One region of the Pseudoalteromonas sp. THAF3 genome, then DNA from elsewhere that is predicted to be linked to it. Evidence: predicted binding sites of a transcription regulator. Region 1 holds the regulator's gene; the other holds the start of a gene.
The links. Region 1 encodes MetJ, which represses methionine synthesis genes. Its sites were predicted from a motif close to TAGACGTCTAGACGTCTA; they were not measured.
Positions count from the first base shown of each region.

Region 2: the regulator MetJ is predicted to act here: its motif matches at 3,792-3,809, upstream of metA (homoserine O-succinyltransferase).

Region 1 covers NZ_CP045418.1:307,777-316,571, forward strand. Annotated here, with positions in the region: gene hslU (HslU--HslV peptidase ATPase subunit) at 1-439, opposite strand, end outside; gene hslV (ATP-dependent protease subunit HslV) at 451-969, opposite strand; gene FIU82_RS01455 (SPOR domain-containing protein) at 1,124-1,654, opposite strand; gene priA (primosomal protein N') at 1,674-3,827, opposite strand; gene rpmE (50S ribosomal protein L31) at 4,124-4,339, shown strand; gene FIU82_RS01470 (malic enzyme-like NAD(P)-binding protein) at 4,805-6,049, shown strand; gene metJ (met regulon transcriptional regulator MetJ) at 6,241-6,561, opposite strand; gene metB (cystathionine gamma-synthase) at 6,741-7,901, shown strand; gene metL (bifunctional aspartate kinase/homoserine dehydrogenase II) at 7,911-8,795, shown strand, end outside.
Region 2 covers NZ_CP045418.1:832,259-841,053, forward strand. Annotated here, with positions in the region: gene FIU82_RS03810 (DUF1190 domain-containing protein) at 1-63, opposite strand, end outside; gene FIU82_RS03815 (DUF350 domain-containing protein) at 74-478, opposite strand; gene FIU82_RS03820 (PilZ domain-containing protein) at 504-869, opposite strand; gene ettA (energy-dependent translational throttle protein EttA) at 1,084-2,757, opposite strand; gene FIU82_RS03830 (DMT family transporter) at 2,839-3,729, opposite strand; gene metA (homoserine O-succinyltransferase) at 3,873-4,820, shown strand; gene FIU82_RS03840 (homocysteine S-methyltransferase family protein) at 4,810-5,865, shown strand; gene metH (methionine synthase) at 5,878-8,508, shown strand; gene FIU82_RS03850 (hypothetical protein) at 8,492-8,770, shown strand; gene FIU82_RS03855 (hypothetical protein) at 8,770-8,795, shown strand, end outside.

The sequences.
Region 1 (8,795 bases):
GTGACTCGCCCCAGGTGTCTTTAGCTGGTGGCAATAATGCGTCTAAAATACGTTCTTCTGCAGCTTCCTCAGCACGGAAGTGGTGTTTCTTCGCCTGCTGCTCACGAACCATCTTAATGGCAATGTCGACGAGATCGCGGATAATAGTCTCTACTTCTTTGCCAACATAGCCAACTTCAGTGAACTTAGTCGCTTCTACTTTCAAAAAAGGAGCATTAGCAAGTTTGGCTAATCGGCGTGCTATTTCAGTTTTACCCACACCGGTTGGGCCGATCATAAGGATATTTTTCGGTGTTACTTCCGGGCGCAGGCTTTCGTCAAGCTGCATACGGCGCCAACGGTTGCGCAGGGCGATAGCCACCGCTTTCTTAGCATTGCTCTGACCAATAATGTGTTGATCAAGCTCGTGAACGATTTCTCTGGGAGTCATAGCTGACATGGCAGCTCCTTTTACAATTCTTCGATAGTTTGGTGGTTGTTGGTAAATACGCAGATATCGCCAGCGATTTTTAAGCTGCGTTCAACGATTTCACGCGCACCAAGCTCGGTGTTTTCTAGTAATGCAATTGCGGCTGATTGGGCAAAGTTGCCGCCGCTACCAATCGCAATTAGGTCATGTTCAGGCTGTACCACATCGCCATTACCAGTAATAATCAGTGAGGTGGTTTCATCAGCAACAGCAAGAATGGCTTCGAGTCGCCTTAAGGCTCTGTCACTGCGCCAATCTTTGGCCATCTCTACAGCGGCTTTGGTTAAATGCCCTTGGTGCATCTCTAATTTACTTTCAAAACGCTCAAAAAGGGTAAACGCATCGGCTGTACCGCCTGCAAACCCGGCGATCACTTTACCGTTGAAAAGACGACGCACTTTACGCGCGTTGCCCTTCATTACCGTGTTGCCGAGCGAAACTTGGCCATCGCCGCCAATAACAACCTTGCCTTCACGGCGTACAGAAACGATTGTGGTCATGTGTGTCCTTATACCCAGTCTGGGTGTTTGTAACTGTCTAATAGCGAGGAAATATGGGCATGAAAAAGGGATTTCAAGGTAAACTTGCAATCCCTTTATGTGATTTGCTGTGCCTGCTTGGTTATTTACATGGCGATAACGGCTTTCGCTTTGCCTAATTCCACAACCAGATGCCACAGCCCATGATTTTTGCCTGACGCTTAAGCTTGTTCTTATCGCTCTCTGCGCCGCGCTTGGTCGGATAGGGGCCTAACCGTACTCTAAACCAGACGCCATTGCTGCCTTCAGTGCGCCTGATTTCTGATACTAGCCCGACAAAGGCTATTTTGGCCTTGAGCGTTTCCGCCTGTGCATAGGTTCTAAATGACCCGCATTGCATTTGATAAGGGCCTTTTTGCTCAATTTCTTTGACCTCAACCTCTATCTCGGCTTGCTTTATTTCGTTGATAAATTCGGGCGTTTGCGGTTTTTTAATTTCTGGCTTGGAGGCGCTTGGTTTCTGCTTAACTTGCTCAACAGCCTCAGGATCAGCATTGGTTTTTATATACCAGAGGCCGTAAGCGAAGCCGGCGAGTAACAAAATGGCCAAAGTAATAAGCACAAGCGGCAGAGGCTTTTTTGCTGGGGCTTTTTTGTTCTTACCACGCTGAGGTCGTTTGCGATTTATATAGTCGTGCTGCGCCATAATTGTTTTTGTGTTCTCTTTACATCATGTCTATGGGATCAACGTCCAAATTCCAGCGTACTTTTTGCGCCAGCTTATTACTACCGAGGTAGTTCATTAGTTGCACCAAAAAGCCGTGTAGCGCGCCTCTATCTTGCCCTTGAATATGCAATTGATAACGGTATTTGCCAGCGACTCGTTCGAGCGGTGCGGGAATCGGACCCAGCAATTGTATCTTAGGCACGGGGGCTGCGGGAACTAAATCCGATAAAAAGCGCAACAGTAGCGATAAATCATGCGCTTCCGCCCTTAGCAGGGCTAAGTGCGAAAACGGTGGCATTTCTGTTTCATGGCGCTCTTGCAAAGCATAACGGGCAAAGTGTTGGTAACCATTATTGACTAAATCTTGCAATAGTGGGTGCTCTGGGAAGTGAGTTTGCAGCAACACGGTGCCTGGTTCGCCACTGCGCCCCGCGCGTCCTGCTACTTGAGTCACTAGTTGTGCTAAGTGTTCGGTGGCACGGAAATCACATGAGTATAACCCGGCGTCGACATCAAGAATAATGACTAGGCTGACATCGGCAAAGTGGTGGCCTTTGGCTAGCATTTGTGTGCCCACCAATAAGCGTGCGCCGCCGCGATTGATGGCAGCCAGTTCTTCCTCCAAACTGCCTTTACGTCGTGTTGAATCTCGGTCGATACGGCTGATGGGTGTGTCGGGAAATTGCTCGCTTAGTGCTTCTTGCAATTGCTCGGTCCCCAGCCCCACCGGGTTTATTTGTGTGCTACCACAATCCGGGCATTGCATGGGCGGTGCACTTTGCTCGCCACAATGATGGCACACCAAACGACGCATGGCCTTGTGGTAGGTCGCGCTGGTGCTACAACGCGAGCAGTCGCTGAGCCAGCCGCACTCATGGCAAATGAGCGAAGGGGAAAAGCCGCGACGATTCAAAAACACCATCACTTGCTTTTGTCTCGCCAGCTCACGCTTGATATAGGCTAGGGCGCTATGGCTGAGTCCAGCCTCAAGGTGCTGACCTTTAATGTCTATGAGTTCAAATTGATTATCACTGCTGGTTTGTGCCCGTTGAGTGAGACTGAGCAATTGGTACTTATCGGACAATGCACGGTTGAGTGTTTCCAGGGCAGGGGTCGCGCTGCCTAGAACTAAGGGAATGTTTTGCTGTTGCGCACGGTAAGCGGCCAAATCACGGGCGTGATAGCGTAGGGTGTCTTGCTGTTTGAATGAGGCGTCATGCTCCTCATCAACAATAATCATGCCTAAGCGTAAAAACGGCATAAAAATCGCCGAACGTGTGCCGATCACTATGGCACAGCTACCTTTTTGGCAAAACCGCCAGGTTTGCAAACGCTCATTATCTGTCAACGCTGAGTGCCAAAGCATAATTGGCGTATTGGGGAAGCGGCGGCGAAAGCGGTTTACCGTCTGTGGTGTTAGGCCTATTTCAGGGACCAAGACTAAGGCTTGTTTGCCCTGTTGCAAAACCTCCTCTAAGCACTGCAGATACACCTCGGTTTTGCCGCTGCCTGTGACCCCCTCAAGTAAAAAAGCGGCAAAGCCAGGGGATTGGTTAATGGCAGTGCAGGCGATGGCTTGTTCGCTGTTTAACCTTGGTTTGTTGGCCACCTGCAATGGCTGCTCGCGCCATTGACTATCAAATTCAACTGCTTGGGTTATTAGTTCTTTATTAATGAGGGCATCAATGGTGGCTTTGGAGTAGCCTAGAGCTTTAATTTCCGTGGTGGGCGATTTCCCTGATTCAGCCAGCTGCTTAAGCAAGGCTTGTTGCTTTTTCGCCCGCAGTGTCGGCTGCTGTTGCCCTTGCTCGGTGAGTTGCAGGTAATTAATGCTGGTTTTATCAATATCGGCGCCTTCACGCAGCGCTTTTGGCAAAGCGGTAAAGACGGTTTCACCTAATGGATAATGATAATAGCGAGCAGTAAATTGCAATAATTGTAGGTGACTGTCATCAATAATGGCAGTGCTATCGAGCACGGCCTTAACGGCTTTGACTTTCTCTTCCGGCATCTCTGTGCTGGCTTTTACCTTTAATACCATACCGGTCAGGACACGCGAACCAAAAGGAACACTGACCCTCACCCCTACAGTCACGGCGCGAGAGCACAACTCGGTGGGCAATAAATAGTCGAAGCTACGGTGTAAGGGCACCTTAAGTGCTACTTCAACGTAGCACGGGGTCGCGTTGCTACTGTGGCTGTTGGAATCGCGAGATGATGGCAACAAAAATCAGGCCCCAAGAACTAGAATATAGCGCTAATGTACTAAATTCATGGCGCAGTGAATAGCCGCAATTAAAGCTTGAACATTAATCAGGAGTCAAATAAAATACGCGGCCTTAAGGGTGCTGAGCGGGTTATATCCATGCTTTGGCACATTGAAACTAACGCGTATGGTGCCAAACTTCGGGTTTGGAGAGCGATACGGCCTATTTAGAGGTAACCCCCATGAAAGAAGGTATCCACCCTAAGTACGAAGCAATCAACGCAACGTGCTCTTGTGGCAACAAATTCCAGACAAGCTCTACCCTGTGTAAAGACATTCACCTAGACGTATGTTCAGAGTGTCACCCTTTCTACACTGGTAAGCAAAAGATCCTTGATACAGGTGGTCGTGTAGATCGCTTCAATAAGCGCTTCGGTGCGCTTAGCAGCAAGAAGTAATCTTTGCTTGTCGAGAAAAGCACCTTCGGGTGCTTTTTTTGTGTCTATGATTTTTATCCATCCCCATTATTCATACTAGCCATTTCACCTTAAGCTCTAGCTCATTTAAAGTGACAAAAAAGCACAATAATGACGCTAAAGTTCACTAAAATTCACTTACTTTGTTATTAGCGAACAATAAGATTCGTTATCCGATCGGTATTCTTTTTAGTTATATTAAGTTATTCGGATATAGCATTATGCATGGCTTTAGGTGGTTTTTTATGCATGCATAAGTCCCTATAGTGCATGGAATATCAAAATTTACACATAAAGCTTTAGATAATGTGCATGAATTTGGGCTTAAAACCCTGTAATTTCGTACAACAGGATAGACCTGATATTGCTTGAATATATTTAGAAAAGCGGTATGGTTTGCCTTAACTAGCTGAACTCTCACATACATTTCTAGCAGGATACTCGTTCATGTCTGACTTTCGTGAAAAAGCCCTCGATTACCACGCTAACCCCGTTCCAGGAAAAATTAGCATTGAACTCACCAAAAGCGCCGAGACCGTTAACGATCTCGCTTTAGCCTACAGCCCAGGTGTTGCAGAGCCGGTGCGTGAAATCGCTGCCGATGCTAACAATGCTTATAAATACACGGCCAAAGGCAATATGGTTGCTGTGATCTCTAATGGCAGTGCCATTTTAGGGTTGGGTAACTTAGGGCCGTTAGCGTCTAAGCCGGTCATGGAAGGCAAGGCACTACTGTTTAAGCGTTTTGCTAATCTTGATTCCATCGATATCGAGGTGAAGCATCGCACCACGGAAGACTTTATTAACACTGTAGAAAATATTGCCGATACCTTTGGCGGTATTAACCTCGAAGATATTAAAGCCCCAGAGTGCTTCGAAATCGAGCAAGCGCTCATTGAACGCTGTAATGTGCCAGTATTTCATGATGATCAACATGGCACTGCTATCGTCACGGCCGCAGGCATGCTAAACGCTTTAGAAATTCAAGGTAAAGATATTCGTGATGCTCTGATCGTGTGTTTGGGGGCTGGCGCAGCGGCAGTTGCATGTATGGAACTGCTTATTAAGTGTGGCGCCCAGCGCGAGCATATTTACATGCTTGACCGTAAAGGGGTGATCCACACGCGTCGGGATGACTTAAATGAATATAAGCAATTATTTGCTAACAACACCGATAAGCGCACCTTGCAAGACGTTATTGCTGATGCTGATGTGTTCGTTGGTGTTTCTGGCCCAGATTTGCTCTCAGCTGAAGACCTTAAATTGATGGCCGACAAGCCAGTCATTTTTGCCTGTTCTAACCCAGACCCAGAAATTAAGCCGGATGTGGCACACAGTGCGCGCAAAGACTTAATTATGGCCACTGGGCGCTCTGACTACCCGAACCAGGTGAATAACGTACTGTGTTTCCCATTTATTTTCCGTGGTGCACTGGACGTGCGTGCCACCGCTATCAATGATGAGATGAAAATTGCCGCTGTAGAGGCTATTCGCAGCATCGCCAAGGAGCCAGTACCTGAGTCAGTGTTAACGGCATCTGGAGTGAGCGAATTAGAGTTTGGCGCGCAATACATTATTCCCAAGCCCATGGACCCACGATTATTGCCACGCGTAGCGAAAGCCGTGGCGCAGGCGGCTGTGGAATCAGGTGTTGCGCAAATTGATATGCCAGCGAATTATATGGCTGAGTAATCACTTTACTACTCAGCGCCAGAAAAAAGAAAACCCAAGCTTAGTGCTTGGGTTTTTTATGGCTTGCAAAGAGCAATTGCTTCACTAACCGCTTTTCATACAGGCCGACTTGCGACATGTATGAACAACACTAAGCTAGCTCCTGCAATGAGGCCTAATGCTCAGGGGTTAGTTAAACTTGCTTGTCTTTGTTAGTCCTCTCCGATAACAGGCACTTCCACACCCATTTCTTCCATAATTTTTCTCACCTCTTCCGGTACCTTCTCCGGATTATCTTTTCGGAGATCTTCGTCATTTGGCAGCGGTTGACCAGTAAAGGCATGTAGAAATGCTTCACACAGCAACTCACTGTTGGTGGCATGACGAAGATTATTCACCTGGCGGCGAGTACGTTCATCGGTTAATACTTTTAAAACATTGAGCGGGATGGAAACGGTAATTTTCTTTACCTGTTGGGCTTTTTTTCCATGCTCCGCATAAGGGTGAATGTATTCACCATTCCACTTGGCCATAATTTGCGTCTTATTTTTGGTCACTTAGGCATCAATAAGGGCGAAATTTTATCGCGTTGGTAAGGATAGTCAAATATTCATAAATTAGCTATTTAGACGTATAAATGTTTTGACTTCTAAATTGTGTTAATTTAACCTTTTGGACGTCTAAACATCCATTTTCTTGATTGGGGGCAAATATGTCACAACTAAAAAAAGACACCATCGCCGTGCGCCATGGTATTGATGCTGATAAGCACCATGGTGCGGTGGTGCCACCCATTCATTTATCGACCACTTATTCCTTTGCCGATTTTGATAGCAAACGCGAATATGATTATGGTCGTAGTGGTAATCCCAATCGGGATATTTTGGCGCAGACCTTAGCGCAACTAGAGGGAGGTGAGCACGGAATTATCACCGCGACAGGTATGGCCGCAGTGCATCTAGTGACGCAGCTACTGACACCCAATGACACCCTAGTGATCCCCCATGATTGTTATGGCGGCAGTTATCGCTTATTTACCTCTTTAGCCAAGCGGGGGTTGCTCAAGGTCGAGGTTATCGATTTCACTCAATCAAACTGTTACCAACGCTTAGTGGCCGCCAAACCCAAACTGGTGTGGATTGAAACGCCCAGTAATCCCATTTTGCGACTCACGGATATCCGCGCAGTGTGCGATGCCGCGCAGAGCATCGGTGCGCTGGTTGCAGCCGACAACACGTTTTTATCTCCCGCCTTACAGAACCCGTTGTTATTGGGTTGTGATGTGGTGGTGCACTCGACCACTAAATATATCAATGGTCACTCCGATGTGGTCGGTGGTGCGGTGATCACCAAAACCAAAGAATTGGGTGAAGAGCTGGCATGGTGGGCTAATAATATTGGCATTACCGGTGCCGCTTTCGATAGCTATCTCACCCTGCGTGGTTTGCGTACCTTGAAAGTGCGCCTTAAGCAGCATGAAGAAAATGCCTTGGCGATTGCTCAATACCTTGAACAGCATCCTAGTGTGCAGTCAGTTTACTACCCAGGGTTGAGTTCGCACCCACAACACGACTTGGCAAAAGCGCAGCAACAGGGCTTTGGCGGTATGGTGAGCTTTGATATTAAAGGTCAGCTGCAAGACAGTGCAAAATTCCTTACTTCAGTAACGCAGTTTACCTTAGCGGAGTCGTTGGGCGGGGTGGAAAGCCTTATTTGTCATCCCGCGACCATGACTCATGCGGGCATGGATAAAGCCGCGCGACTTGAAGCCGGGGTCGGCGACACGCTTATCCGGATTTCTGTAGGTATTGAAGATAAACAAGATCTTATCGATGACTTAGAAGCCGCTTTTAACGCGTTAGCAAGAAAATAAGAGGATACTATGACTCAGGTTGTACATAAGTTTGGTGGTTCGAGTCTCAGCAACGCGGCGCGTTACCATGCGGTCGCCAATATTGTTATCGGCAACAGCCAACTCGGTGACGTGGTGGTGGTCTCTGCGGCGGGCAAAACCACGGATACGCTAGTGAAGTTGTGGCAGGCCTACCAACAGCACGATAGCCATGGCTATCATGATGTCTTGCAGTTGCTACGCACCCATCAGCATGAGCTTATTGATGAGCTATTAGCTGCGCCCCCGGCAAACGCTCTGCAGTCACAGCTTAATAGCGAGCTTCAGCGCATAGCCGAGCAGTTGCAGACCAACACCTTAGATGAGGCGTCCTTATTAGCCCATGGTGAACTGTGGTCGGCCCGCTTGCTCGCGACCTATTTGCAGCAATTAGGCTATGCTGCGCAAGATCTTGATGCGCGGCAGCTACTGTGTGTGCACCAAGGGCAACTACTGCATTTGGATAACGAAAAGCTCTGCGAGCGCCATATTGCCAGGGATAAAATCAACGTTGTAACGGGGTTTATTGCCGCCGATAGCAACCAGCAAACAGTCACCTTGGGACGCAATGGCAGTGACTACAGCGCCACCTTATTGGCCCGTTATGTCAACGCCAAACAAGTTTGCATATGGACCGACACGCAGGGGGTTTTCAGCACCGACCCACGTAAAGTAGCCGATGCCTTAAAGTATCAAAAAATTTGCCGTGGCCAAGCCAACCGCCTGGCCCAGTTAGGTAATCCGGTATTGCATGCGAAAACGCTGTCGCCTTTGCAAGGTAGCGCCATCAAGCTATCGGTGCGCAGCTCCTATGACAGCGATGCCAGTGGCACTGAGATTGTCCGCGAAGGTTACTGTAAGCATAAACGTTTTTTG
Region 2 (8,795 bases), 520 kb from region 1:
GCCACTGAGTCCGGCACTGGCACCGAGCATAAGTGTCAGTTTAAGTTTGTTAGTACGTTTCATTGCCGCCTCCTTAGTAGGTGATACAGGCAGCGTTGAGAATACCGGTGGCCAGTGAAGCAACCCCTAAAAATGCCCCTGCGCTCATATGGCCCTGGGCAATTTTTTCAGACAACTTCGGCATGTATAAGCGCACTAAGAAGAAGGTCACTAATTGCATAATGCCGGCGATAACGCCCCAGATGGCAAAGTCTAGCAGCGAGACCGAGTTCACCGCTGCACTGGCAACTGGAAGGGTAAAGCCAATGAACGCGCCACTAAACGCGGTGGCAGCGGCGGCATTGTTTTCCTTCATCAAGGTCCATTCGCAATGCGGGGTGATAAGGGTGTAAATGAATAGAAAGGCTAGGATAAGTAGGTAGCCTAAACCAAAGTACATGATAAAAGGGACAAAGCCCTGGATGGATTCCATGATCATTATTGTGCTCTCACTGCAATCGTTATTATTGTTCGGGCGCAGCAAGCTGCGCTAACTCCCTGTGCAGTAGCTTATCATCACCCACGTTAAGTTCAATAAGGCGTTTTAAATGAGTGGCACTGTCAATATCCATTTTTACACAATGTAAGCCAATGTGTTGCGGCTCAATGTGAGCCACTTCAGCAAGCATATCAATATCAACATCACTGCCAGATAGGTGGAAAATAAGCTCTACGCTTTGACCTAACTGTGGGTTGAAGTCATCAGGGTGGCTTACCAAAGCGCCATTTAAGGAAAGATCAAGTAAATGACAGCCATGATGCTGGTTATTAAATACCACTAGGGCGGGGCGTTGAAAAATAACACGAGTGAAGTTTCTGCGATTTTCCATAACAGTTCCTGTATTGGCGCGTCTCCCTCCAGTGTAGTAGCCAGCCTTGAGGTTGTCCTTGGCTGTGAATGACTTTTTTCGCTATTTCAATAAGCTAAAAATATCACCTTGGTCATTAAGTAGTGGCGCGTTAGCGCAATCACAGTGCCATACATAGGTGGATGCCAAGGGCACAAAAAAGCCCCATCGAGATGGGGCTTTTTTATGTGGTTAATTAACCAATCTTTTTATACTTAATGCGCTTCGGTTGTGCAGCCTCGGCACCTAAGGTTTTCTTCAACCACTGTTCGTATTCGGTGTAGTTACCATCGAAGAAGTTAATTTGGCCTTCGTCGCGATAATCAAGAATATGAGTGGCGATACGGTCTAAGAACCAGCGGTCGTGCGAGATCACCATGACACAGCCAGGGAACTCGAGAATTGCATTCTCTAACGCCCGCAAGGTTTCAACGTCTAAGTCGTTGGTTGGCTCATCGAGAAGTAATACGTTGCCGCCTGCTTTTAGTAGTTTGGCTAAGTGCAAACGGTTGCGCTCACCGCCGGAAAGGTCTTTGACGTATTTTTGCTGATCATTACCTTTAAAGTTAAAGCGTCCCACATAGGCACGGCTTGGGAACTCAAAGTTGCCCACTTTCAACACATCTTGACCGTCTGCGATTTCATCAAATACGGTTTTACTCTCGTCCATGTTGCCACGGAATTGGTCAACGGTGGCGAGTTCAACGGTTTCACCTAGAGTGATTTCACCACTATCAGGCTTTTCCTCGCCGCTGAGCATTTTGAATAAGGTCGATTTACCAGCACCGTTGGCACCAATAATGCCGACAATCGCTCCCTTAGGAACGCTAAAATCAAGGTTATCAATAAGCACACGGTCGCCAAAGCTTTTGTTTAAGCCCTGTACATCAATGACCTGATCACCTAAGCGCGGGCCAGGTGGAATAAACAGCTCATTGGTTTCGTTACGCTTTTGATAATCGCCTTGTTGTAGTTCAGCAAATTGCGCCATACGCGCTTTTGATTTTGCTTGGCGACCTTTCGGGTTTGAACGTACCCACTCAAGCTCTTGAGCGATGGATTTTTGTCTTGCTTTCTCAGCTTTTTGCTCTTGTTGCAGACGTGCGTCTTTTTGCTCAAGCCAAGAAGAGTAGTTGCCTTCCCACGGAATACCTTCGCCACGGTCCAATTCGAGGATCCAGCCGGCCACGTTATCAAGGAAATAACGGTCGTGGGTTACCGCCACTACAGTGCCTTCATAATCATGTAGGAAGCGCTCTAACCAAGCGACAGATTCAGCATCTAAGTGGTTGGTAGGCTCATCGAGAATAAGCATATCCGGCTTTTCAAGCAATAAACGGCAGATTGCTACACGGCGACGCTCACCCCCTGATAAATGCTCAATCTTGGCATCCCAAGCTGGCAGTCGTAATGCATCTGCGGCACGCTCTAGGGCGTTATCAAGGTTGTGGCCATCGTGGGCTTGAATAATGGCTTCAAGTTCGCCTTGCTCTTTGGCAAGCGCATCGAAATCGGCATCTTCCATGGCATACTCAGCGTATACTTGGTCAAGGCGATCAAGAGCATTTTTAACTTCACTGACCGCTTCTTCTACAACTTCACGCACCGTTTTGCTTTCATCAAGCTCAGGCTCCTGAGGAAGATAACCAATTTTAATGCCAGGTTGAGGATGTGCCTCACCCTCAAAATCTTTATCCACGCCAGCCATAATGCGTAGTAAGGTCGATTTACCTGCGCCATTTAGGCCAAGTACACCAATTTTAGCGCCAGGGAAAAAGTGCAGAGAGATGTCTTTTAAGATGGTGCGTTTAGGGGGCACCACCTTTGACACGCGACTCATCGAGAAAATAAACTTATCAGGTAAAACCATGAAAGGAGCCTTTACAATGTGACTAATTTAAACTGCCGTTATTGTAGAGTCTCTATGGTGAAAGCGTCAACGAATGGCCCGTTAATTTGCCAATAATATAGCCACTCCAGCCAGCGCCAGTAAACCGCCCGCTATCATACGCCAAGTCACCGGCTCGCGTTTAAAAAAGCCAATCGTCATGACCATCAGCGGGGCGGTGGCAAAAATAGTTTGTGCGATAGCCGGGTCGGTATGCTGCACCGCCGCCAATTGCAGCCACAAGCCAACGAAGGTGCCAAAAAAAACAGCCACGAGCAGCCAGCGTTTGTTATCAATACCGTGCAGTCGAATGGCTTGGTATAGGTCGCTGCGTTTTATAATCATTACCAGTAAAGCCACGCTCAATGTGCCGGCAAGGAGGCGAATAAGGGCGGCCCATAGGCTACTCATCGACTCAGTATTCATAGCCCCTTTTGACATCACCATGCCACTGGCTTGGCACAAAGCCGCAAGTAATGCGAAAGCCACGCCTTGAAAGTAAAACTTCTTATCAACTGGGGGCAAGTGGCGTTGAGGTAATACCGCGAGGATCACCCCCACCGAAGTGATGGCGATGCCCAACCAGGCCAGTAGCGGTAAGTACACACCTAACAGCACAACATTAAGTATGCCAGTTAAGGCTGGGGCGAGAGATTCAATTATTAAGGTTCGTGCTGGGCCAATACTGCGCAGGGCGCTAAAGTAGGCGCTATCGCCAATGGCAATACCGATAACCCCACCGGCGATAAGCCAGCCCCATGAGGTGAGCTGCACTGGTATGGCGCCATCGCCAAGTAGCGCCATGGCAATTACCATCATTAAAGAAGCGAGTAAGCCTTTACTTACATTTAGTTGCAGCGGTGAAAGGTGATGACTGAAGCCTTTGTACAATAAGGTAGAAAAGGCCCAAACCACGGCTGCACTGATTGCTGCAATTTCACCTATACCCATCATCGACTCTTTGTTAGTTAATCGCGGGCATTATTGCAGTTAACTCATTCACTGCAACTTTATTTTGGACGTCTAAACATCTAGAGGTTGAAATTTCCAGTGTGGCGTTCATAATAGCCTCTTATCTTTTAATTCGGAGTACCGCCATGCCCATTACGGTTCAAGACGCTTTGCCAGCGATTATGGAGCTGCGCCAAGAAAACGTATTCGTGATGCCAAAAAGTCGCGCTCGGACTCAAGAAATCCGGCCCATGCGCTTGGCTATTTTGAACCTGATGCCGAATAAGGTGGAAACCGAAGTGCAATTTATTCGTCTGCTGGCGAATACGCCATTGCAGGTCAATGTTGACTTGCTGCGTTTAGATACGCATCGCTCTAGCGCTAACTCAGAGCAGCATCTGGATATGTTTTATCAGTATTTTTCAGATGTTAAAGACAACAATTACGATGCCTTGATTGTCACCGGCGCGCCCTTGGCCCACTTAGAGTATGATGAAGTAGGGTATTGGTCGGAGCTACAAGCGTTCTTTGATTGGGCGGAGCACCATGTGACCTCGACGCTATTTAGTTGTTGGGCGGCGCACGCTGGGCTTTTCCATCATCATGGACTTAAGCGTCAATTGCAGAAAAATAAGTTGTGCGGAGTGTTTGAGCATCAGTGTTACTTTGACCACGCGGCGTTAACCCGAGGCTTTGACGATCGCTTCTTAGTCCCGCATTCGCGTTATGGCCATATTGATATTGCTGCGATAAACGCCTGTAAAGAATTAGTCGTGGTAGCAGGTTCGCCCAAGGTAGGTGCTTACTTACTTAAGAATCAAAGCGGTTCGCAGGTGTATATCACAGGACACCCTGAATATGATGCCGATACCCTGAAAAAAGAGTATTTACGTGATTGCGACAAAGGCGCTGACGCACCGATGCCAGAAAACTACTTCCCTCATGGCGACCCAGCGCAAGAGCCCTCGAAAACCTGGCAAAGCCATGCCTTTTTGTTATTCTCGAATTGGCTCAATTACTACGTTTACCAAACCACTCCCTATGATATTAATCTGGTTAGCCAGGATGTAAGGACTAACAACTATGCCGAATAAACGTGATGCATTAACACTGGCCCTCAACGAGCGCATTTTAATTTTAGATGGCGCCATGGGTACGATGATCCAACAGCATAAGCTCGAAGAGCATGATTATCGTGGTGAGCGGTTTCAAGATTGGCATGTGTTGGTCAAGGGGAATAACGATTTATTGAGTCTCACTCAACCGCAGTTAATAGCACAAATTCACCGTGAATATTTGGCAGCGGGCGCTGATATTATTGAGACCAATACCTTTAACGCCACGACCATTTCCATGGAAGATTATGACATGGCGAGCCTAAGCCGTGAGATTAACCTCGAATCGGCCCGACTGGCACGCGCGGTGGCCGATGAATTTACCGCTCGCGAGCCACACAAACCGCGCTACGTGGCCGGCGTACTGGGGCCAACATCAAAAACCTGCTCGATCTCACCGGATGTTAATGATCCGGGCTATCGCAATATCACCTTCGATAAGCTGGTGGCCGCGTATATCGAATCGACCCTGGCGCTGATAGAAGGTGGTGCCGATCTGATTTTAATTGAAACCATTTTCGATACCCTCAATGCCAAAGCCGCTTCCTTTGCGGTAGAAGAAGCGTTCGAACAGGCCGGAGTGATTCTGCCGGTGATGATCTCCGGCACCATCACCGATGCTTCGGGTCGAACCTTGTCAGGGCAAACCACCGAGGCGTTTTATAATTCCATTCGCCATATTAAACCGCTCTCCATTGGCTTGAACTGTGCGCTAGGGCCAGACTTGCTGCGTCAGTATGTGGAAGAGTTGGCCAGTATTTGTGAAACCTACACCTCGGTGCACCCCAATGCAGGGCTGCCGAATGAATTTGGCGAATATGATTTAGAAGCCGAGGAAATGGCACAAGAAATCATCGACTGGGGGGAGCAAGGGTTTATCAATATTGTCGGTGGCTGTTGTGGGACCACGCCCGAGCACATTAAAGCCTTTAGTGATGGGCTAAAAAACACCGCTCCACGTACTTTGCCTGAGCTGCCGGTGCGCATGCGTTTAAGTGGCCTTGAAGCCTGTAATCTCAATTAAGGGGCCAATAACATGAATAATACTGCAACTTTTACCAATGTCGGCGAGCGCACCAATGTGACCGGCTCGGCGCGCTTTAAACGGCTGATCCTCGAGGAAGATTACGAAACCGCGTTAGAGGTGGCACGTGAGCAAGTTGAAAATGGCGCGCAGATTATCGATATCAACATGGATGAAGCCATGTTGGACTCTAAAGCAGCCATGGTCACCTTTTTGAACCTTATCGCCTCAGAGCCCGATATTTCGAAAGTGCCCATTATGGTGGACTCGTCGAAATGGGAAGTAATCGAGGCGGGACTAAAATGCATTCAAGGCAAGGCGATAGTGAACTCTATTTCCCTCAAGGAGGGGGAGCAGCCGTTTCGTCACCAAGCCAAGGTATTAAAGCGCTTCGGCGCCGCCGTGGTGGTGATGGCCTTTGATGAAACCGGCCAAGCAGAAACCGCTGAGCGGAAGTTTGCTATCTGCGCGCGCTCTTATCGCATCCTGGTCGATGAATTGGGCTTCCCACCAGAAGATATTATTTTTGACCCCAATATCTTTGCCGTGGCCACCGGCATAGAAGAGCATGACAACTATGCCGTGGAGTTTATCGAAGGAACTCGCCGCATCAAGGAGAATCTTCCGCACTGCAAGGTATCCGGTGGTGTGTCTAATGTCTCTTTTTCGTTTCGAGGCAACAATCCGGTGCGCGAGGCTATTCACTCTGTGTTCTTGTATCACGCCATTCAAGCCGGAATGGATATGGGTATCGTCAATGCCGGTCAATTAGCGGTGTATGACGATATTCCCTCTGAGCTGAGAGACGCCGTTGAGGATGTGATTTTAAATAAAGATGCCGGCGCCGGAGAGCGGTTGGTGGAATTAGCGCCTAAGTATTCGGGCATGGCGCAAGCGGAGAAGGTTGAGGATTTACAGTGGCGTAGTTGGCCGGTGGCAAAGCGCTTAGAACATGCTCTGGTTAAAGGCATTACAGATTATATTGATGAGGACACCGAGCAGTGCCGACAGCAGTTTGCTAAACCCATCGAGGTCATTGAAGGGCCGCTAATGGATGGCATGAATGTGGTGGGTGATCTGTTCGGGGCCGGGAAAATGTTTTTGCCGCAGGTGGTGAAATCCGCCCGGGTAATGAAGCGCGCGGTGGCCTATTTAGACCCTTATATCGAAGCCGAGAAACAAGAGGGTGAAACCAACGGTAAAATTGTCATGGCTACGGTAAAAGGCGATGTTCATGATATTGGCAAGAATATTGTTGGCGTGGTGTTACAGTGTAATAACTACGAGGTGATCGACTTAGGGGTGATGGTGCCCGCTGAAAAAATCCTACAAACCGCTATAGACGAAAACGCCGATATTATAGGTCTATCCGGGCTTATCACTCCCTCGTTAGATGAAATGGTGCATGTCGCCAAAGAAATGAAACGCCGCGATTTTACCATTCCGTTGCTGATTGGTGGCGCGACGACGTCAAAGGCGCATACCGCCGTAAAAATTGAGCCCCAATATGATAACGGCGTGGTTTATGTTAATAACGCCAGCCGTGCGGTGGGCGTGGCATCTAGTTTGCTAAGTAAAACCGCGAAAAGTGAGTTTTTGAGTAAAACTAAAGCAGAGTACGAGCGAGTGCGAGAGCAACAAGCACGCAAGAAACCCCGCTCCAAGCCCATAGGTTTGCAACAAGCGCGAGCTAATCATGCCCAGCTGGATTGGCAAAACTACACTCCGCCTGTGCCTAAACAGCTAGGAGTCCAAGAGTTTCACTCGGTGCCAGTGAGCACCTTACGGCAATATATCGATTGGACGCCATTTTTTATGACCTGGTCTTTGGCCGGCAAATACCCGCGTATCATGAATGACGAGGTGGTGGGTGAGCAAGCGCGCTCATTGTTTGCCGATGCTAATGCAATGTTGGATGAGTTTGCGCGCCAAGGCAGCATTCAACCCAAAGGGGTGATTGGCTTATTCCCAGCAAACCGCGTGGGCGATGACATAGAAATATACCGCGACGAGCTGCGTGACGAAGTGATTTTACGTTCGTGTCAGTTACGCCAGCAAACGCACAAAAAGGGCTTTGCTAACTATTGTTTAGCCGACTATATCGCGCCTAAAGGTGTTGCCGACTACTTTGGCGCCTTTGCCGTGACCGGCGGGTTAGAAGAAGATGACTTAGCCCAGGCCTTTGATGACCAAGGTGATGATTATAATAAAATTATGGTCAAAGCGGTGGCTGACCGCCTTGCAGAGGCCTTCGCAGAATACCTGCATGAGCAAGTGCGTAAAGTGTACTGGGGCTATGCCGCAGACGAAGCGTTAAACAATGATCAGCTCATTCGTGAGAACTATCAGGGCATTCGCCCTGCGCCGGGCTATCCAGCGTGCCCAGAGCACACTGAAAAGGCTAAGATTTGGGAATTACTGAGCGTTGAAGAGCGCATCGGCATGAAACTGACGAGCTCCTATGCGATGTGGCCGGGTGCCGCCGTCTCGGGTTGGTATTTCTCACACCCTGATTCGAAATACTTTGCCGTGGCAGGGATTCAACAAGACCAAGTTGAGGACTATGCTAACCGCCAAGGAATGACGCTAGAGCAAGCCGAAAAGTGGCTAGGCCCGAATTTGGGGTATGAAAGTGCAACCTAAAGCTGCGAAAGTGAATGCACTAGCAAACCATTGGGCTATTTTGAGCTCAGACATAACAGTCGCGGGAAAACCTATCGACCTAGTTGATATGGCTTATGATGAATTATCGGAGGAAGAGCTGCAATTCACTCTAGCTACGTGGGGATATAGGGAAGGGAAGCTACCTGTGCATCAGCTCTATCCTCGAGGAATGGGGGCAGGTAATAAGCTTACAGTAAAAGACTTTCTGAATTATTTTTATGGTTACATCTGTGCAAAATAATGCGTATTTTATATTTATTAATAGC